2 regions of the Paenibacillus sp. YPG26 genome follow, and region 2 is predicted to be linked to the other one. Evidence: riboswitches for the same ligand, from Rfam matches in the RefSeq annotation. Region 2 holds a riboswitch; the other holds the start of a gene.

Region 1 (11,314 bases), 410 kb from region 2:
TTGTAATTCCATCCATAAAACGTCTGACTTTAAGTGCCAAGTAATTGGCGTTCACATAACTGACGACAATGCCGAGAGCTATTCCAATCGGAATGGACTTATACTCCTGAAACAACGCTGCCGCAATGAAACATAGAGCAAGAGCGGAGTATGTCGCCACCTTCAGTACTCTACGGTATACCCGCAGTTCATCCATCGCTGTCCTCCATGACCTTCTTGATAAGATAAATGACACTAACCATGCCGATCACGACGCCGATAAGCACGCCAATTCCAGTGCGGATACCTGTCGAGGAACCGCTACCAAAACTATCCCACCAGCTGCCCAGATAATAGCCGGCAACTGTGCACACAGCAATGTCAATTCCAATCGCGGACACGAGACCTGCAGCTTTGAGGACGGTACCGGTATTAGCCGGTTTGTCAGAGTCTGAATCAGTTGATTTCTTTGGACTTTTTGAAGGTTGATCCATAGCATAACCCGCCTTATAATCCCAGTTTATTTTACTGAAATTAATGAACTTTTGTCAACGAAGAAATCTTTCACGCTTTAAAGCGAAAAGAGTACTAATTCCAGCCCTGACAACCCGCAAAGCGTACAGTATAACTGTATGCTGTCTATTTCTCGCTCATACTCCATCGGAAATCAATTTATGAACATTGTGTGAAAAGCGTCAGGACGCTCATCATTTAGCCCGAAATGGTGACAAATTGCCTTGACGATTCTCTCCGAAGCCTTACCGTCTCCATACGGGTTGGCAGCCCGGCTCATGGATTCATATAGAGCTTGATCAGACAACAGGACTCTTGTCCGCTCGTATACAGCCTCTTCATCTGTGCCTACCAGCTCCAGGGTTCCAGCTTCAATTCCTTCTGGGCGTTCGGTGGTATCCCGCAGAACCAGCACCGGAACACCAAAGGAAGGAGCTTCTTCCTGCATTCCGCCCGAGTCGGTCAGAATCAGATGCGTATGCGGATAGATGTTATGGAAATCAACCACATCCAGCGGGTCGATCAGCTTGATCCGGGGATGGCTGCCCAGGATTTCATAGGCTGGTTCCCGGACCGCCGGGCTTGGGTGGACCGGATAGACAATCGCGATATCCTCAAATTCATCGGCAATTCTCCGAACCGCTCTAAAGATATTACGGTGGGGCTCTCCTTGGGACTCCCTGCGGTGTGCCGTCATCAGAATCAATCTCTTACCCTCCGCAAAGTCCAGAACAGGGTGCTTGTAATCCGACTTCACAGTATATTGAAACACATCCGTAATCGTATTGCCTGTGACATAAATAGTTGAATCATTCTTGTTTTCTTTGCGCAGGTTGCCCGCAGACCAGTCCGTGGGTGCAAAGTGCATATCCGCAAGAACTCCGGTCAACTGACGGTTCATCTCCTCCGGGTAAGGGGAGAGCTTGTTCCACGTACGAAGGCCGGCTTCGACATGTCCAACCTGGATCTGCTGCAGGAAAGCGGCATAGCTGGCCAGGAAGGTCGTCAACGTGTCACCATGGACAAGCACAATATCCGGCTTCGCCTGGGCGAGCACTTCCTCCAGGCCTTGCAGTACCCGAATGGTAACCTCGTTCAGCGTCTGGCGTTCTTTCATCACATTCAGGTCATAGTCCGGATTGATCTGGAATACCTCAAGTACCTGATCCAGCATCTCACGGTGCTGCGCCGTCACACAGACCACAGATTCTATCTTGTCCGGATGCTTCTGAAGCTCCAGAATAAGCGGAGCCATCTTAATAGCCTCCGGTCTCACCCCAAAAATCGTCATCACTTTAATCTTGTTGTTCAAAACTGTAACCCCTTTCTATTTGCCTGAGACCGCGCCGGACTTCAGCCAGCGCCGCTCTTCCTGAAGATAATCGCAAGTAGACTTCCATGTCCTGCGATCATCTCTCGATCATCGTCCTTGAGCAGGCCTGCAGCTGAGAGCTGCAGGACCACGGCTACTTGGTTCCGTACAAGCGGTCTCCGGCATCTCCCAGACCTGGAATGATGTATCCATGATCGTCGAGGCGTTCATCCATTGCGGCTACATAAATATCCACATCCGGGTGAGCATCCTGAACCGCCTTAACCCCCTCTGGAGCCGCGATCAGGTTCATCATCTTGATCTGGGTGCAGCCCCGCTTCTTAAGGGATTCTATAGCAGCAATTGCTGAACCTCCGGTTGCCAGCATAGGATCAATAACGATCAGTTCGCGTTCTTGAACATCTGTGGGAAGCTTCACGTAGTACTCAACCGGCTGCAAAGTCTCAGGGTCACGGAACAAGCCCACATGTCCTACCTTGGCGGCAGGAAGCAGCTTGAGAACGCCATCCAGCATCCCCAGGCCAGCGCGCAGAATCGGAATAAGGCCCAGCATACGGCCGGAGATCACCTTCGATTCGGTCTCTGCAACAGGAGTCTGTACAATTATAGATTCGAGCGGCACATCTCTTGTAATCTCATAAGCCATCAAAGTGGCGACTTCATCCACCAATTCACGAAAATCCTTCGTGTTCGTACGCATATCGCGGATAAAAGTAAGTTTGTGTTGAATTAACGGGTGATCACATATCACTAATTTTCCCATGGCTAGTCCCTCCGGTTATGTTGCTGCTGTGTTCTCCTTAAGAGGCCTGGCCCTGTATACATAAGCTTCTATACACTCCAGCTTGTATTATAGCGGCCAAATCCTGTTTATTATATCACTCCCCTGGGGCATTTTCACCTTCAAATGCACCCTTATCAGCCACAAATACCAGCTTGGACAAAATCATCTGAATTATTACCGGGCTGCCCTCTCCAATAATCCCGCTATCTTAACTTATGCACCTCTATATACAGGAAGTGGCCCCTGCACTATTGAAGCACAGGAGCCACCAGAGAATTATAAGGGAGAATTAATACTTCATTTCAGGATAGAGCGGGAAGCGGTCAGTCAAGGCCACAACGCGTGCACGGGCTTGTTCAAGCACGGCTGAATCCTCAGGGGATTTCAAGGTCAAGGCAATAATCCGTCCGATTTCGACCATAGCTTCTTCATCCATTCCGCGTGAAGTCGCAGCTGGCGTACCCACACGAATACCGCTCGTTACGAATGGACTTGTAGGATCGAAAGGAATCGCGTTCTTGTTCACGGTAATTCCGATGGAGTCAAGAACATGCTCTGCATCCCGTCCGGTAATGTTCAAGCCGCGTGTATCGATCAGCATCAAGTGATTATCCGTTCCGCCAGATACCAGGTTGAGACCTTCCTCAACCAAAGTCTCAGCAAGACGCTTCGCATTCTTCACAACGTTCTCAGCATATGTCTTGAATGAAGGCTGCAGCGCTTCGCCCAAAGCGACAGCTTTGGAAGCAATAACGTGCATCAAAGGTCCACCTTGAATACCTGGGAACACAGCCTTGTCGATGGCCTGAGCCCAAGCTTTTTTACACAGGATCATGCCGCCGCGTGGACCGCGAAGCGTCTTGTGCGTTGTAGTTGTTACGAAATGAGCGTGTGGTACCGGGCTCGGATGAAGACCCGCAGCAACCAGACCCGCGATGTGCGCCATGTCCACGAAGAACAGCGCGCCTACGTCATTGGCGATCGAAGCGATAGCTTCAAAATCAATAATCCGCGGATACGCGCTCGCACCAGCCACGATCATACGAGGACGGTGTTTGAATGCAGCTTTGCGCAGATCGTTATAGTCAATTGTGAAGGAATCTTCCTGAACACCATAAGCTACGAAATTGTACAGCAGTCCCGATGCGTTAACCGGACTACCGTGAGTCAGGTGACCCCCGTGGGCAAGATTCATACCCAGCACGGTATCTCCAGGCTTAAGCGCAGCCAGATAGACGGCCATGTTGGCTTGAGCTCCCGAGTGAGGTTGAACATTCGCATGCTCCGCGCCGAACAATTCTTTCGCACGGTCACGAGCGATGTCTTCTACAATGTCAACATGCTCACAGCCGCCATAGAAGCGTTTGCCAGGGTAACCTTCAGCGTATTTGTTCGTCAGTACGGAGCCAAGGGCCTCCATAACTGCTTCACTTACAATGTTCTCGGAGGCAATCAGCTCAATGTTGTTGCGCTGACGCTTAAGCTCCAGATTCATCGCCTCAAGTACTGCCGGATCTTGCTTTCTCAAATTTTCCATGTTCGTCATCCTCTCATACTTAATAATAAATAAGTTGAATTACCAGCTTAAGCTCAACTTATACAGTTGATTAATCACACAGATTGGAGTCCTGCACGTGCGGCAGAACGTAGACGGCTCTCTCGCCGCCAATCAGCTTCGGACGGCTCCAGGCCGCATTCACCCGCGCTTCCCCTACATACCGGATGGAAGGGCGGAAAGGTACAGCAACCCGGCGCAGATGCATACCGATCATCGTCTCGCCGATATCAATCCCGGCATGAGCCTCGATGGTCTCGGCAAGGCAGGGATCCTTCAGCCGGCTGTAAGCACCGGCCGCCATGGATCCGCCTGCTTTGGGTACCGGAACCGCACTGACTTCGGTCAGGTTCAGACGTTCGAGCAGATCGCGTTCAAGAACAAGCGCCCGGTTAAGATGCTCGCAGCACTGAAACACAAGCTCGAAGCCATACCTTGCCCTTACCTGCTCCAGCCCCTCATACAGCTCTGCTGCGATATGCTCGGCCCCATGGGTGCCGATCCGCTTGCCCGCTACCTCGCTGGTGCTAACTCCGGCTACTACGATCTTGCCAGGTCCAAGCCCCGCCGCTTCCGCGAGATCAGACAATACGATTGCCGCTTGTTCCCGGATGGACAGCGCTTCATTGCCTTCATTCATTCACACATTCCTCCCATTCCAATCACAGGTACAAAGAGTACGATCCAGGCGGTACAAATCGTGAACCGAATCCGCAGGAATCAACATCCTTCCCGCTCACAACGCCCTTATTATACCTAAAAACCGACAAGAAATCGAAAGAAGGAATGAAAAAAAGAGCAGTACGCATCAAAAAAACGCGTGTGCTCTTTGCCCAGGCGACCGGCCGTATACTCCGATGCTCCATCGTGGTTAGCCCACTCTCGTCGCCAGTCACATCGGATCTGCAATTTTCAACTTCATCATATAGCAATCACAATTGCTTTGCAAGCCAAATTAATGAGACTTCCGCTGCTTCAGTATATCGATCAGCTTGTCCAGTGCAGTCCGAATCTCAGCTGCTGTGCGGTCATAGTCCTCTCTCGTACCGCCAAAGGGATCTGATATATCATATACCGGTATTCTCTGCCGGAGTTCAATCATCCGCTGGCTATCCGCCGCGCTCATCTGCTGTCCCAAAGACATCTGCAGTTCTCTTGCTGCGAGATGACCATCCAGTTCCCGGATATCCGCCAGTACCTGTTCGTCATCCTCCACATACTCCTTAAGAGTGAAGGTCTTCCCCGCTGTTCCCGGAAAATACTGAATAACCTGTCTCTTATGTCCCTGAGTTAGGGTCAGAATCAGATCTGCCCATTCCGTCAGCTCCGCCCGCAGGGCCGTGGAGGTCATAAGATCTTCAATCTGGTTCTCTCTCAGCACAGCCTCCGCATGATAGGAGATCTGTACTCCGTCCGCCGCTGACACCCCGGCGGAACGGACCTCAACATCTACGCCGTGTTCCTTGGCAAGCTTGCGCAGCATGCCCTCAGCCATCGGGCTGCGGCACGTATTTCCTGTACATACAAACAAAATCCGCATACCTGTGTCTTCACCTCCGGTAACTCTCTAGCTCCAAGCCTCTATTGTCTACTATTGTATCAAAAGATAAACATCAGTCCAAATGCAAGAAGCACAGCGCCGCCCGCCGCTTCCCCGTAATCGCCAAGACTATGGCTTACCTTGCGCCCCAGCATAAGACCCAGTACAGACATCAAGCCGCCAAAGAAGCCAAAAGCCAGCACAGTAAGCGCCAGATTGCTATGGAACATTCCCAGCGAGACACCGACCGAGAAGGAGTCAACACTCACACTCATAGCGAAGAGCAGCACCCCAACAAGCGTCCGGGGATTCACAGTCTGCATCCCGCCTCCCCGCCAGGAGCTTATGATCATATGCCCTCCAAGCAGCACGAGCAGTCCTCCAGAGACATACCCGGCTACCTGACCCAGCAGCATCCCCAGGTATTCCCCGGTAAAAATACCCAGCAGCGGCATAAGAATATGAAACAGCGCGATGACCGCGCTGATCCGCAGGACCTCGCGCAGGCGCACCCCCTTCATGCCGATGCCTATTCCCAATGAAAAAGCGTCCATTCCCAAGGCCGCTGCCATCATTACGATTGTCGCCAGCTCACCAAGCTGTTCGCCTGCTTCCAACATTCATTATTCCCCCATGTCCGCGACTCCGTTTGGTCGGAATTTGCGAGCTAGATTACGGTGTGCATTTCCGTCTTGACGGAAATTGCACCTGGAACTCGTTGCACATTTCCGTCTTGACGGAAATTGCGAACTTCACTTCGTCGCATATTTCCGTCTTGACGGAAAATGCGAACTCACTTCGTCGCATATTTCCGTCTCTAGAATCAAATTATGCGGACAAGGCAGGGTTCATGACAGCTTATCCTTTTACGGGGGCAGGCATGAATCTCGTGTATGGACAGTAAGTATGGAGTACAGGCATAGCATAGATTTTTAGAGGGGAGAGAGCAAAATGGAGGCAATGGAAACCACTCTCGTGCTTATCCATGTTCTGGCGGCAATCATCGGCATCGGGCCAGCCTTTGTACTGCCAGTTATCACACAATCCGCCAAGACAAGCAGTCAGCTGAAGTTCGCCTATCAGCTGAACGACAAGATCAACAAGTACCCGAAGGCCGCCGGAATCACCCTGCTGGTTACCGGCATTCTCCTTATGCTTCTTGATCACACGGGATTCACCAAAATGTGGCTCAATATCAGTCTCGTCCTATTTGTCCTTATCGAAATTCTGATTATCGGGTTCCTTGACCCCGCTATGAAGCGGGCCGCCCATTTAATCAGGCAGCACAAAGAGGAAGGTATCCCTGAAGACTACCTCCCCTTGGCCAGCAAAATTAACGCTCTGAACCGGATTGTCCAGGTCCTTACCGTGCTGGTCATCATGCTAATGGTGATCCGCCCTTAAGCACGAACACGGGCCCGGCATTCCTGCTGAACCCGCACTCTCCTAGGACTCTCCGAACAGATCCATCTGACGCGGAGCGTTACCGGCTGGCTCCATGCCGAGAAGGGCCATCATTTCCTTGGCATTGTCTGCCGCATCGCCGCCGGAGTTATTGTTGAAAATCATATAGATATCGCCCGCATCCTTCTTGCGCAGCTCGTCCAGGTGATCACGCCACTCAAGAAGCTCCTCCGTAGAGTAGCGGTACAGCGTCCGGATCTCCCGCCAGTTCGGAGCACTGCTCTTCTTCCATCCTTCCGCATTCCTGCCGTGCAGGCGAATGAAGGTACGGCCTGGCGCCCCGGGCTCAAGCACGGTTGGAACCGACCCATGCCCAATCTGCGGCTCGTCGCAGATCACATGGAACCACCCTTCCTCCCGCATGAACTGAATCGTCTTCTCCCGGGTATCCTCCTGGAACCAGCTCGGGTTCCGGAATTCTATGGCGAGCGGCAGGTCCCCCATCCATTTGCGGATGGCCCGCAGCCGGCGGATACTGTCCAGCGTACAGTCGAACCAGGGCGGGAACTGAAAGAGCACCGCATTCAGCTTGCCTGCCTCCACCACGGGGTCAATGGAACGAATAAAGGCTTCGAACATTTCTCCCGGGCCTGCGAACTTCTGGTTTTTCCCGCGCGAATGGCCCGTCATCCCCTGATAAGCTTTAACAAAAAAAGTAAAGTTCTCAGGGGTTATATCCACCCAGCGCTGAAAATTAGCCTGGGATTGTATAGCATAAAAGGAGCTGTCCACTTCGACCACAGGGAAGTGCTGCCCGTAGATCCGCAGCTTGTCCCGAGCAGGCGTGCGCGCTGGATATAGGTCATCATGATCTCCCCATCCGGTTACTCCTACCTGGATCATCGCTACCCCCGCCTCTCCTGACTAGTAATATCGCGAATTCTTTTCGATATGAAAAGGATTCCCTATACGTCTATTACCTCGTCCCCAGCGGCTTTAAGCAGACGATTCATCACGGCCAGGCCGACCCCTTCCTCGGGGCAGGCCTCGGCGACCATGAAGGTGGCGCCTTCTTCATCGAAGCGGCGCAGCCCCGCATAGAGTCGGTGCGCCGCGTTCTCCAGCGCACCGACCGGGCCGAGCGAGATCGCGATGCTCGCCCGGTAATGGTGCAGGTGCTCGTCATACGCGAGCACCCCCGTCACTTCGCCGCGCGCCTCCGCCGCGGCGAGCTCCGCCTGGACCCGGGCCACAACGGCCCCCGGGTCCTGCCCACGCACAATGCGCAGGCTGCCGCGCGGCGCATAGTGCGTGTACTTCATGCCCGGCGAGCGCGGCGCCGGGCTGCTCTCTCCCCGCCCGCTGTGCAGGGCGGGGTCGGTGTGCACGCTTGCCGCGACGCGGGCAAGCGCTGCGGCCGTGACCGAGCCGGGGCGCAGCACGGTCACGGTGCCGTCCGGGCCGGCCTCGGCCACGGTGGACTCGAGGCCCACGCCGGTGGGCCCGCCGTCCACGATGCCGCCGATCAGGCCGGCGAGGTCCTCGCCCACGTGGCTCGCGAGCGTGGGGCTCGGGCGCCCGGACCGGTTGGCGCTGGGCGCCGCCACCGGGCAGCCTGCGGCGGCGATGAGCCGCAGGGCGATATCATGGGCCGGCATACGCACGGCCACGGTGGACAGGCCCGCGGTCACGCGCGGGGAGACCGCGCCGGGACGGACCGGCAGCACCAGGGTGAGCGGCCCCGGCCAGTAAGCCTCCATAAGCCGCCGGGCCGTATCGTTCACGTCCAGGACAATCTCGTCCAGCTGGGACAGCTCCGCGATGTGGACAATGAGAGGATTGTCCGACGGCCGGCCCTTGGCGGCAAAAATCCGCTCCACAGCTTCATCGCTCCGCGCATCAGCTCCGAGGCCGTATACCGTCTCCGTCGGGAAGGCCACCGTCTCTCCGGCACGCAGCAGAGCGGCCGCCTCCTGAATAGCCTCATTCAGGTCATGTTCCCGTGTGGGATGTCCAGAGGCTGCACCTTCCGCAGCCGACACATCCCAGTATTTCGTGGCCCGATCGCCCGCATGCTTATTTTCCATTAAGATCCCAAGCTTTCTATGTGAGATTTGAATATACACCGTTACATACCAAAAAGCGCCCCAATCTCCCAGTATAGTGCGGAATGCACCGGACTGCGGCAGAGTGAGAGCACTCTTAACAGCTGAATGAAGCTGATGGATGCCATCGGTTGTGCTTGCCGTTATATAAAATATAAGAATAAGTGCCACAATAACAACGAATATTTTACCATAATAACTGCTTGAAACAAACGACTATCCCCTGCAAAATTCCCCTTAAGAGAACAAGCTGCCTACCCAGCTGAACAAGCTGCTGAGCACATCCCACAGGAAGAAGCGAACCTCCGGGGCCTTGGCCTCCGCCTTAGAGTCAGCCTCTATGCCGCCCGCGGCGGACGTTGTCTTCACCGCATCTCCAGTCTTGGGGGCCGCGTCCCCGGTTCCGGCGTCAATGAAGCAGAGCGGCGGGAACAGCACACACCACCAGTTCTTGCCTTCCCCTGTCCCCAGGGTTACACGGACAGCCTCGTAATCCCCCGCCGGATATACTTCCCCGCCATACAGCTTGGTTGGAAAAGGAACGACCCCAAGCTCCACCTTATAGCTGTATGATTCCCCATTGGCCCGAAGCGTCCGGCCCACCTGATCCTCAATCTCGTGAAGCCGGGTGCGAACAACCTCCCTCGCCTCTTCAAGGCTCTGCGGGTGATCCAGCTTCTCGACCCACCCATTCATCTGCTCGACAACGGCATCCCTGACATTACGCTTCACAATCTGATCCTCGGGACGATCGGAGTTGGCAAGAATGCGAAGCCGGATCGAATCCTTGGGAATCTCCGTTCTCGCTATGGCCGCATCCGTCTTCTGGCCCTCCCAGGACATGAGCAGAACCGCCATACACAGCATGAGCAGCAATGCATTCCGCAGCAGGCTGGTTCCTCTCGTTCCTATCGCTCCCCTATTTCCTGTGATTTCCTTGTTCCCGCTATTCCGATTCTCGGTCATTCCGGCATCCCCCTTACCGTGATGTGCTGATGTCTATCAGTATGTCCGGTTAAGAGATTCATAAACCTATGAATCTAGCATTTACTAACTTTCCCGTATCCCAGGCATGTGCCTTTATCTGTTGTGCAGCAAATCCCTGGTCTCAGAATATGAAAACCGCCCTGCCAAACCTGCGAAATCAGCAGGGGAGCAAGACGGCTATTTGTGTACTGTTGTATTTGCGTGCTGTTGTATTCCTGTATTGTTCTATTCTGTATTATTCTATTCTGTACTGTACTATTTCCGTTATGTTCTCTTCCAGACGCCTGTCCAGAGGTTAACTGGTGCGGCTAAGAGCGGCTTTGCTCGTCCGCGGAATATCATCGTCTACTTCATGACCGTGAATACGCACACTCATGGCCAATCCCAGACTAGCCATATTGATCAAAAGTGAGGTTCCCCCATAGCTGATGAATGGCAGCGTAATCCCGGTCAGCGGCATCAGGCCCATGAACATGCCGATATTCTCAAATATCTGATAGAGCCACATGGCCACAATACCCACGATGAGCAGCGGCCCGCTTTTATCCTTGCATTCGAGAGAGATCAGAATGAGCCTGTGGATGAGTATGAAATAAAGCAGGAGCAATACCGAGCAGCCAAAGAAGCCAAATTCCTCGGCCACCACCACAAAGATGGAATCCGAATATGTGTAAGGTACCCTTCCAGACTGAACATACGCTCCCTGCATATATCCGCTGCCGAACATGCCTCCGGCGGCAATGGCTACAGTGGCATTCTTCGTATGATAAGACGCGTCCTTGTCCGCCTTCTCCGGCAGCAGCCAGGGATCGATCCGGTTCAGCCAGTGCTGCTTATTGGTCTGCTTCAGGGTTGTGGAAATCTGCTCATGGAAGGTGATATATGTCTTGACTCCCACAGTTATTGTTACAGCCGCAACGATCAGAATAATAAGAGCATGGGAATACTTCAACTTACCTATCCAGAGCAGACCAAGCAGGATTACCAGATAGCTGAGACCGTTACCGATATCATTCTGGACCATTGCAAGCGCGAACGGAATCATGGTAACAAGCCCAAGCGGCACCACATCTCTCCAGAAAGAGAGACGCAGCCGGTATTTGCGCATAAGCAA
Region 2 (11,314 bases):
GCTGATGTTACGGCCTTGGTTAATGATTCGGGAGAAGTTAAAGCTTCTTATTATTACGATGCTTTCGGAAATATCGCGCAGACCACAGGAAATGTGAAGAATTCCGTAAGATACGCAGGCTATCAATATGATGAAGAGAGCAAGCTTTATTACCTGAACGCAAGGTATTATGATCCAAGTATCGCCAGGTTTATAAGTGAGGATACGTATCTTGGGGAAGCTAATGATCCACTGTCGCTTAATCTATATTCATATGTTAGTAATGAGCCTATTATGTACAGTGATCCAACAGGGCACTGGAAAGAGTCAGATAAGAACATTACAAATGTTACGGTTCAGGCCCAACTAATTGCCTTAACGAGTGCATACTTTAAGGCAACAACAGATAAAGATAGACGGTCTATTGAAAAATCAGCGGAAGATTTAAGAAGAAGTGCAGCAGCAAAAAGAGTGGATGTTACCCCGTTGATGTATGCAAATGTAGAGAATATAATTAATACAGCTGTTTCTTTGGCGGGAAAAGGAGATTTTAATAAAAATACATGGAATGATGTTCTTAAAAAAAATAATTTAACTGTATCAAAGGATGGTAAGACAACCACACTTGGAAGAACTGATCTCGAGGTATCAACTCAGATGGAGTTCGTAGATAGTAAGCATCGTGCTGAATTGATTACACATGTTGCTGTGAACTACAACTTTGGTAATAAGGAAAAGATATTTCTCTCACAAGCAGCTAAGGCAGGACAAATAACCTCAATACCTCAGGGATTGGCACTCTATGATTTTATGAATTTGAACAATGGAAAAGTATCGGAAAATGATCTTAAGCTTCTTCATGTAAATTATAAATCTGCTTCAAATACAATAAGTTCATTGTACAGTAACTTCCATTTCGCTAGATTTGATTTAACAATTAATGATGCAGTAAGACAGGCTTCAAACTATTCATTAGGAGAATATTTTCCGGTAGGTACCAAAGTATCAGGCACTTCTGGTAAGTTTGTTTATTCGGGAGCTTTAGAGACAAGTGCTGGAGCAGGAGGTAAACCTAAGAGTGCCGGAAAACTTACAATTCCTCAAGGACTTACATCAAAACAATTTAAAAGCATATCCTCGAAAATAAGACAAAAACTTGGCTCAATTAGCAATGATATTCTAGTTCAAGGAAGTAGGGCAAACGGAACAGCACGTGTCGATTCTGATATTGACTTTGCTGTCAGGGTATCTCCTGAAAAATTTGATGAGTTAGTTAAACAGCGGTTTGGGACGCCAAATCGGGGCTCAGCTAAAGAGAAAACTATGCTTCATGCAATTAAAACTGGAAAAATTCAAGCTGGTGAGGCAGGACTTAGTAGTTTTAGAAAACAACTACAACAGGAACTTGGAATTGATGTGGATATTTCAATAATTAAGTCTGGAGGGTCTTTCGACAATGGTCCATATATTCGACTAAAATAAAATTGAGGTGATAATATGCTTCTTAATAATATTGATTTATTTTGCAAAATATTCATTGATACAGACTGTAGCAGGGAAGAAGTCGTCTCTTGTGTCTCGGAGAGTGTAGATGGAACATTAGAAAGATGGAGTGTTTCAAACAAGCAATGTAGTATTGATTTGTTGAAAAATGATGACTTTAACGAAACGAAACGAACACAAAGACCTGACGGTTTTTTATATTCGAGATACTATCTTGAGATTGAACCTAGTGAAGAAACAGAATCAAGTGCTTATATATTATGCATCTCGGGACTGCTTACTAATCTATGGAACAGTGGCTATAAGGCTGTTGCTGCGTGTGACTTTGAAGATGTATTGCCTAGAAAAGGCGGGTACGACAGTACTACTTAGAATATATTCCTGTGGTCGTTGTTGTTGGGCTCCTTTTCAGGGGGGACCTAGTGCCGAATGAATCCAGCATCAACTAATAACACATCAACCCCATGTAATACCGTATAAAGATTTCTCGAAATCGCTGTACGCACGTTAATGGTTTACTTTTATAATCTAAATAACGCTATGCCGAAACATTAAACAGGTCGATTATGGTCAAATACCACTATGATTGACCTGTTTTTTGTTATGTTTGTTTTTCTTCTATTTTTCACAATCCAACGCAACTGAACAATACCATACCTCGATATAGACATTGAGAAGGCAATCTATTAAAAAGTCATCGCAACTAATTGGAGAGAAGGTGGGACTTTATAATGTCTGAACGTAACTGAACTGTTCACAACGGGAAGGTCATGTTTTAAAGACTAGCCACCTACCAATTAGTTCCAAAAATTATGGGGAGATTGCGACATGATGAAAAGATTTGGAATCGAGAGAGCGTATTTCCAATGATTTTACGGACTTGTACTGAATTCTCAACGAGTTTCAAAAACAATTCCTTCACTTCTTGGGACCTCGAACAAGCACCCCGAAAACTCCAACAAAGAATTGGTTAAAATAAAGAAGAGGAGTAAACCCATTTCTCTCCCTCACTTTCACACCTAACCAACATGCCAAGTTGATGGCATCAAGAAGGAGTCCATCCAGATGCTCCAAGACAAAATCTTTTATCTCATTGCACATTATGGTTATATCGGTATCTTTGGAGCCTTGGCCCTTGGGATTGTCGGGCTGCCCATACCGGACGAAGTCCTGATGACCTATTCGGGATACCTGATCTCCTAGGGGAGGCTGTCTTATATCCTGACCCTGCTGGTCGCGGTGGTGGGCAGCTTTGCGGGAATGAGCGTTAGTTACTTCATTGGGCGGAAGTTTGGGTATCCGCTGCTTGAGAAGCATGGCCGTAAGATTCGGATTACGAAGGAGAAGCTTGATCATACCCGGCGCTGGTTCAAGAAATTTGGCAAGTTTGCGCTCACGCTGGGCTATTTCATACCTGGTGTTCGTCATCTCACGGCGTATTTTACCGGGATCAGCGGATGGCGTTACCGTACATTCCTCTCATATGCTGCACCCGGAGCGATACTATGGGCGTTCACTTTTATCACGCTGGGAAAATACCTGAGCAAGCATTGGTTGGCTGTTACAGAAGCCATTCATAAGTATTTGCTGCTTGGCTTTGTGCTTCTTGTTCTGATTCTCATCCTTATCTGGTATCTGAAAAGAAAACCAAAAATGAACCAGGCCTGAGATTGTCCAACAGTCTGGTCATCGTATAGGATACCTTGATCCCATAGGGATATTTGGTAAAATAAATCTTGTAAACAAGACTGTTACCGTGTGCTACTGGCGAGTAAACGTGGACGACCACGGGGGAGCACATGGATATATAAGCCGTTCGCCTGGGCAAAGTGTTTGATCTAATCAAACACTTTTTTTATTTGCTATGATAGGGTGAAGGACAAATGGAAGAAATCAAAATGCGGTATGGGATTAATCCGAATCAAGGCAATGCAAAAGTCACATCGCCTGGTAAGCTACCTTACAGGATTCTTAATGGAGCCAAGCTAAATTAACTTACTCGATGCACTTAACGCTTATCAGCTTGTAAGAGAGCTCAGATTAGCCATAGGGGAACCTGCAGCAGCCTCTTTCAAGCACGTAAGTCCTGCTAGAGCGGCTGTGTATAGCCCGCTGAGCTGAACTGGCTAAGGCTTTTGGGGTCGCCGGTATGGAGCTGTCACCTCTGGCTGTCGCCTATGCGAGGGCAAGGGGAAACGATCGCATCTCCTCCTTCGGGGCCTGTGCGGCACTAAGTGATCTAGTGGATCTTTCTACTGCTAAATTACTGAAGAGAGAAATTTCCGATATGATAGTGGCACCTGCCTATGATGATGCTGCCCTAGAAATTCTCATGACCAAGAAAAACGGCAAATACCTTATTATTGATATCGATCTCGATTACGAGCCTGGTCTAGTAGAGGAGAGGACTTTATTCGGGGTTCACCTGGTTCAGGATAGAAACAATATGGCCATTACCGAGAAGACTTTAGACCATATCGTAACTGAGAACAGAGACCTTCCAGACGCCGCAAAGAGAGATCTGTTAATTGCAGCAATCACATTAAAATATACACAGTCCAATTCGGTATGTTTTGCTAAGGATCGGCAGACACTTGGTGTGGGAGCAGGCAGCATTACCGTATACACTGTACGAGGCTCGCTGCTTCGAAGGTAGAGAACTGGTGTTTAAGGTAGCATCCAGCTACACTCACCATGAAATTTCACTCGCAGATCTCACCTACGGTGAGAAATAACGTTATAGATAAGTGGCTTTGCCACGTCTTACTGTCCCCAACAAGCTTGGGAGGAGTGCTACGAGGAAGTCCCTCAGAGGCTTATTCTTGTTGAGGAAAGAGAATATTTACTCGGACTCCGGAAAGTATGCTATGCTCAGACGCATTCTTGCCATTTCGGGAAATTATTGACCGGGCTGCACTAAGTGGGGCCAAATACTGTAGACGGGCGAATCGTCACGGATAGGGAAGTTATTGAAACCGCTAACCCATACGTTATGGGCATAGCCTGCTCAGGGTACTACGGTTGTCCCATCATAGATATTTCTAGTCCCTACGTCAAGTTTATCTTTGTACAAGCTTATATAAAAATACATCAGCCCCCATCCGAAACTGGATGGGGGCTGATGCTAGAAATAGCTTAAATCCTATATTGCATCTCTGGTTATTCCGCTAGAAGGAGGGGAGGAACCTCTCCTAATTAGCTAGCCTTCGCAAGAATTTTTACTTCTTTTGGTCCCAACGTAATGTTAACCGAACCGTTGTTGACCTGTACGGAATCCGTACCCAGTTGATTCTTCAGGCTGGTTCCATTGGCAAGGTTCTCAATGCCTGATACGGTGCGAGTTGCTGTGTTCCAGGAGTTGTTGATGATGACAACAACCTCGTCTCCGTCTTTGGAGCGCTGGTAGCTGTAGAATGCGCCGTCAGCGAGCTTTTCTTTTTGGGAACCATTTTGCAGAGCCGGGTGGCTGTTGCGCACGGCGTTAAGCTTGGCAATGTATTTGTACAGCTCATGATTCGCGTTAGGCGCAACATCTTCACGGTTAGCTGGATCGTCTCCACCGCTGTAACCTAGCTCAGTACCTTGGTAGACGATTGGAATACCGCGTGAAGTTAATACGAAGCCAAGTGCGGCTTTCAGTTGTGGCCATTTGTCTGAACGGTTGCTAGGATTGCCGGAAGCTTCATTCAGGAACCGCTTCACGTCATGATTGTCCAGGAAGATCCCGTTAAGCTTGGCATCACGGTAGTTGCCATCTTCAGTGTAACGGTCCTTGATCTTGGTTGTAGATTGGTCTTGCCCGAACACGTCTCTAATCGTGTAATACATCGGGAAGTCGATTACCGCATCAAGATAGTTGGAGTAGTCTCCAACCTTGCTTGAACTGCCTTCGAATATTTCACCCATTGTAAATGTGTTGGCTGCAGCATCAAATTCTTTGAGGAACCATTTTGGCATATGTTTAGCCGTATCCACACGCAGACCATCGATCTTCGTTTCGGCAAGAATCCATTTTACCCAGTTCTTCAGTTCATTGACAACTGCTGGATTCTCATGATTCAGATCGTCCAGACCTGCTACATCTCCATTCTCAATCTTCCATTGGTCGTTCTTCTCGTAATCCGACTTAGTGATCTCTCCGTTGTGGTGGTACCAGTCCGGATTGTTGAATGGAGCTTTGGCTGTTCCGTTATACGGCTGGAAGTCACCCGTGTGATTCGGAACCACATCGAGCATAACCGAAATCTGCTTGCTGTGCGCTGTGTCCACAAGCTCTTTCAGCTTCTCCATTGTACCCAGGTGACCATCTACAGAGTAGAAGTCGTAAGTGTGGTAGCCGTGATAAGCATACTCACTTTTTTGTGCTGTTACTGGTGTAATCCAGATAGCGGTGAAACCCATGTTCTTGATGTAATCCAGCTGATTAATAATTCCTTGGAAGTCTCCGCCATGCCATTTCTTAGGGTCGCTCTTGTTGGAGGCAATGCCATATGCGTTGTCATTCGAGGTGTCTCCATTGCTGAAGCGGTCAGTCATGATGAAGTAAATGCTTTGTTTGCTCCAATCTGTTGCTCCAGTATTGCCTGGGTCCTTGGAAGGCACCCCAGATGTGATTGTGCCGGCAGCTCCGTTAGCGCCTGGCGTGTAAGTAGAAGTTCCTTTGCTGAAGAAGTAGTTCTTCATATTGTTGCTGTCCCAAGTTCCGCTGCCGTTGTTGAATGCAGCTTCAACGCGGCTTGCTGTTCCAAGAGGAATGGTGATCTTGGCATAACCCGGGTAAGTAGCTTCGGCATCGGCCATAGCGGAACCTGGAGATGTAGTCCAGGTTCCTCCTTCAGCACGATAGTGAATGTAAGGCGTATTGAAGCCCTTTTTGTAATAGATGGTAGCGGTTGAACCGTCATCACCGACAATTTCCGGTGCTCCGGCTGCAATGGTACCTGTAGCTCCATTAGCGCCTGGCGTGTAAGTGAAAGTCCCTTTACTGAAGAAATAGTTCTTCATGTTGTTGCTGTCCCAAGTTCCGCTGCCGTTGTTGAACGCGGCTTCGATGCGGCTTGCTGACCCAAGAGGCAGGGTGATCTTGGCGTATCCAGGGTAAGCCGCTTCGGCGTTGCCCATTGCGGTACCCGGAGCCGTAGTCCACGTTCCGCCTTCCTGGCGGTAGTGGATATACGGATTAGTAAAGCCTTTTTTGTAGTAAATGGTAACATTCGACTCAGTATCATCTGGTTTCACAACCGGTTCTCCAGCTGCAATGGTGCCAGGGGCTCCGTCAGCGCCAGGTGTGAAAGTGAAGGTTCCCTTGCTGAAGAAGTAGTTCTTCATGTTGTTGCTGTCCCAAGTTCCGCTGCCATTGTTGAAAGCAGCTTCGATGCGGCTTGCCGATCCTAGTGGCAAAGTAATCTTGGCATATCCAGGGTATGCAGCTTCGGCATTGGCCATTGCTGTACCTGGAGCCGTAGTCCACGTTCCACCTTCCTGGCGGTAGTGGATGTAAGGATTGGTGAAGCCTTTTTTGTAGTAGATAGTGACATTGGACTCGGTATCATCTGGTTTCACAACCGGTTCTCCGGCTGCAATGGTGCCAGGAGCTCCATCCGCGCCCGGTGTGAAAGTAAAAGTGCCTGTATTGAAGATGTAGTTCTTCGAGTTGTTACTGTCCCAAGTTCCGCTGCCATTATTAAAAGCAGCTTCTAATTGAGTAGCTGATCCAATATCAACTGTGATTTTTCCATATCCTGTGTAAGGAGCTGCAGCATCCGTAATAGCTTTACCCGGTGCTGTAGTCCATGCTCCGCCAGCTGGGCGGTAGTGCAGGTAAGGAGTATTGAAGCCTTTTTTGTAATAGATCGTTACTTTGTTCCCATCAGGGTTCACGATAGGCTTGGCATGGCTGATTACATACTTCTTGTAACCCTCAAGGTTGCCGGTAGGAGAACCGTCCGGGTTCACAAGGTTGGCGAAACGCAGCAGTGTGAAGCCGTTATAATTCCATCTAGTAATCTGTTGTTCGATCTTCTGGAAGTCACTTGTCGGAAGCGCATTCTCTCCGTTCAGGCGAACGCCTTTGGCATTGGCTATGGAAGAGATGGTGTCCACAAGCGTGGATGGTGTCGAATAAGCTGGTGCTCTGCCATCATCATGCATTTCCAGAGCGGTAAAGGTTAGATCAAGATCGTTATCCTTGAATTTCTGAATAATTCTGCTGTAATCATAGTAACCTGCGGCATGCTCGGCGCTATGTGGAGCAGAAGGATTAGTCATTTGCCAATGAATACCGGAGATCTTCGCACCGATGCGAACACCGAATACGGAATCGAAATTGCTGTGTGCAGCTTGTGCGATTACACCAAGGTGATTCTCTAGAACGCCTTGGTACCAGCCAAGGAAGTCCTTACCATAAGTCGTGTTATAACCGCCGGTTGAATAGAAAGCGTCTCCATCGCTAGGAGGATTGATTTGGCTTTCGCTTGTCAGCTGAAGGCCCCAAGCCTGGTTAACTCCGCTTAATGAACCGTATTTGCTGACCATTGCAGTTCTGAAGGCATTCTTGGCAGTTTCTGTGTAGACTTGGAATTTACCACGTGACGGGTAGCTCCAGCCTGCTGCCTGATAGTAGGACGGATAGCGAAGTTCGCCGGATGCGCCGCCACTAAGATAGATCTTGGCAATCAGACCTTTGTAGCTTGAGAAATTAGAGGCAAAAGAAGCGTACAGCTCGTTGTACTGCTTGTTGATGCCGCTCCAGAAAGGTGAGAGGGCTTCGTTGTTGACATAGCCGGTCTCACTCTTATATTTCATCTCATCAGCAGATCCCTTGCCCCATAGCCATGATGGAATCGGAATATTGCAATCATCTCCGGGATTTCCGCCACAAGTATGAGTGGATAGGATAGGAACCCATTTGAGGCCCGATGCGCTTACTGCATCCGCATACTTTTTGTAGTAGCTCCAGTCGAACTGATTGTCGCCTGCAGCTTCTACATCTCCCCACCATACATCGGTAGTTAGAGCGTAGACTCCGCTGTCTTTAAGAGTTTTGAGTTGGTTCTTGAACGCGTTCCAGTCATTAATCTTGGTCAGCGGAGCCATGACATAAGCTTGGAAGTCATTCGCTACTTCAGCTCTCGCTGTGTTCGTGAAGGGAGTAAGGAAACTCGAAAAAATTAACGTGAAGATTAAAGTAAATAAATAACCTCGTTTCATTAATGCTTTTGTAACGTGCAAATAGATCATCCTCCTCTTAATTTGAACCTTGGTTTGAACCAAATTCTACAGATGTGACACGACTGGCGGACAACAAATCCCACAAGACAAAAGGGACGGGAGACTCACACGTGTGATAGCTCCAAAGTGCAAACGTTTACACCCATAGTCTAAAGAGATTTGTCTGGATAAACAAGGTAATAAATTGATAGAAAAGGAGGATTATATTGACAATTCGAGTTTTATCGCGCTTTTAAGCCTGGAATTTCGACTAATTTTGTGGGTTTTGGATCAATTATGACACTGCCTCAAGGGAGGCTTGCCCTGGTTCGGTACTTGCCGAGTCGGAAGCCTTGTTCTTCTTTTTCAGAGCTGTCCCGCATAATCTTTATGGAACGAACCTCTGATAACGAGGATTCATTTCAAGCTGTATATCAGAGAAAAATTGGGTGTGTGACAGAGAAAGATTGACCGCAGTAGGGGGGCTTGTCCGTGTGGAGAAGACGAAGATGGCACAGCCGTCGGCGGAGGAAGAGGATCGGCAGGCGGAAGGTCTGGCTGATCTGGGTGATCATCGTGGGTGTGTGCCTTGGGCAATTCTTCCTGTATGTCGAGCGTCAGATGAGGGAACCGATCAGCAATCTGGCCAAGGTCAGGGTGAAGCAGATCGCTACAGAGTCGATTAATGAGGCGATTACGGCCCAAGTGAAGGACGAGAAGCAGTTCGATAACTTAATTGAATGGAAGACCGATGATACCGGTAAAATAAAAGGCTTCGTTCTGAACTATTCAGCCCATATGAAGATCACCTCGGACACCATTCATACGGTTCAGTCCACCCTGGAACGGATCTCGAAGCTGTCCGAGACTATTCCCCTCGGTCAAGCGCTGGGAAGTCCGATTCTGGCTTCCTTCGGTCCCGAAATTCCGTTCCGGATAGAACCAAAGAGTGATGTAAAGGTTGATCTGAATACCCGGCGGCAGAATGCGGGAATTAATATGATTCTCGTGGAGGTGTACTTGCGGGTGAAGACGGAGGTGTCTGTCGTGGTTCCTTTTGATATGGTTCCCCAGTCTGTGGAGACCGAGATTCCGGTCTCTTATCTGCTGGTGGTTGGAGATGTACCGACTTATTATTATGATAATAACGGCAACCCGGTTGGCGAGAACAGTCCGAATGCTCCGAATATTACTCTTCCGGCGCATCCTTCGGGGTAAATGGGCTGAATCGGGGTACCCGGTGCCTAACCGGCGGGACGCCGAGCTCCCAAGCACCAAGAGCTCCCAAAGCACCCACAGCTCCCAGAGCACCCAGAGCGCCCAGAGCACCCAAAACACCCAGAGCACCAAGAGCACCCAAAGCACCCAAAGCACCCAAAGCACCCAAAGCACCCAAAGCACCCAAAACACCCAAAACACCCAAAACACCCAAAACACCCAGAGCCTCAGAGTCCCAGAGCCCCAGCCGGAAGAAGCGCCCTCCTAAATGGAGGGCGCCTGCTTATTTACGGCGAAGACGGGCTCTTTCGGCATTCTCCCATCGCTTCAACAGCGGATAGGGATCGAATGCCCACTCGCTTCTCCCGTTGTCACGGTATATCCCGAAATGAAGATGCGGGGGGAATTTGCCTTGGGTTCCCGGAGGCCCGTACCCGCTGCTTCCGACCCAGCCAATAACCTGACCCGGCTTCATTAAATCACCTACATGGATGTCCTTGGCGAATCCGCTCAAGTGAGCGTAGTAGTGATACCTGTTATTCAGATCGCGGATCCCCACGCGCCAGCCGCCAAATGGATTCCAGCCCTTAATCTCCACTATGCCATAGCAGACGCTTCGAACAGGGACTCCATATGGAGCGAACAAGTCGTTGCCTTCGTGAATCCGGAAGCCTCCCCAATGTCTGGAGTTCCCCCAAGTATCCTTGTAGCTGTATCCGCTGGAGATCGGCAGCGGGAATGCGTTCTCGAACAGATCGAGGCGGTCAAATGCTTCATATATGCGGGCAAATTGACTAATTCGCTGAACAGCCCGGTCGTTCTGATAGTATTTCCATAGAGCAATACGGAAATCATCCTCATCATACCCATAGCTTGTGATATAACGGCCCATTGTGAACAGCGCATCCCTGTCATTCTTGGGATCTGCAATTCCATCTCCTGTGGCATCCCTCCCCATTCCGCCGAACAGGGCAATCGACACGGGATTCTTGTCTTCGGGATCGGGGTTAGTCCAGCCTGACCATACAGGAGGGGGAATGGTCAGACCGGTTAATCTCTCCTCGGGCTTGCCCGTTTTGGAGCTGGGAATCAGAGTTCGTTCATACTGGTCTACGGCCGCGAGCCGATACCAGGGGATGTGCAAGAGACTGCCCATTTCCTCGTAGAGATGGCGCCGGGCCAGGTATGGGTTTTGCGGTTTGTCTTGTGCCATAGGGGCCGGAGCTTCTGCTGCTTCTGCAAATGAACCCGGGGTACCCAAGATCAGGGTAAGCACCAGCATGCCAATAAGAATGGATCGGGTCCGGCTCGTAAATGAACTTCGGTTATGCACGCAGTATGTCCTCCTCCTGCTGCCTGAGGGGTAATGAATTCAGGCTGTAAGTCTGATTCCTTTAATATGGAA

The links. A riboswitch is a leader RNA that binds a small molecule or an ion and turns the genes downstream of it on or off. The one in region 2 is predicted to bind ZMP and ZTP.
Region 1: it holds a riboswitch for ZMP and ZTP, as region 2 does, so the genes downstream of both, LDO05_RS16780 (TIGR01440 family protein) here and LDO05_RS14900 (hypothetical protein) in region 2, are expected to answer to the same signal.

The regions. Positions count from the first base shown of each region.
Region 1 covers NZ_CP084530.1:3,537,643-3,548,956, forward strand. The annotation lists gene LDO05_RS16755 (ATP synthase subunit I) at 1-196, opposite strand, end outside; gene LDO05_RS16760 (AtpZ/AtpI family protein) at 189-473, opposite strand; gene wecB (non-hydrolyzing UDP-N-acetylglucosamine 2-epimerase) at 647-1,783, opposite strand; gene upp (uracil phosphoribosyltransferase) at 1,959-2,588, opposite strand; gene glyA (serine hydroxymethyltransferase) at 2,899-4,146, opposite strand; gene LDO05_RS16780 (TIGR01440 family protein) at 4,217-4,804, opposite strand; ZMP/ZTP riboswitch at 4,989-5,070, opposite strand; gene LDO05_RS16785 (low molecular weight protein arginine phosphatase) at 5,120-5,704, opposite strand; gene LDO05_RS16790 (manganese efflux pump MntP) at 5,764-6,324, opposite strand; gene LDO05_RS16795 (DUF2269 family protein) at 6,656-7,108, shown strand; gene LDO05_RS16800 (DUF72 domain-containing protein) at 7,151-8,011, opposite strand; gene LDO05_RS16805 (L-threonylcarbamoyladenylate synthase) at 8,074-9,195, opposite strand; gene spoIIR (stage II sporulation protein R) at 9,451-10,080, opposite strand; gene LDO05_RS16815 (FtsW/RodA/SpoVE family cell cycle protein) at 10,496-11,314, opposite strand, start outside.
Region 2 covers NZ_CP084530.1:3,129,191-3,140,504, reverse strand. The annotation lists gene LDO05_RS14915 (S8 family serine peptidase) at 1-1,461, shown strand, start outside; gene LDO05_RS14910 (hypothetical protein) at 2,548-2,685, shown strand; gene LDO05_RS14905 (DedA family protein) at 2,692-3,150, shown strand; ZMP/ZTP riboswitch at 3,233-3,315, shown strand; gene LDO05_RS14900 (hypothetical protein) at 3,632-4,138, shown strand; gene LDO05_RS14895 (family 14 glycosylhydrolase) at 4,678-8,712, opposite strand; gene yunB (sporulation protein YunB) at 9,184-9,909, shown strand; gene LDO05_RS14885 (hypothetical protein) at 9,881-10,105, opposite strand; gene LDO05_RS14880 (M23 family metallopeptidase) at 10,193-11,191, opposite strand.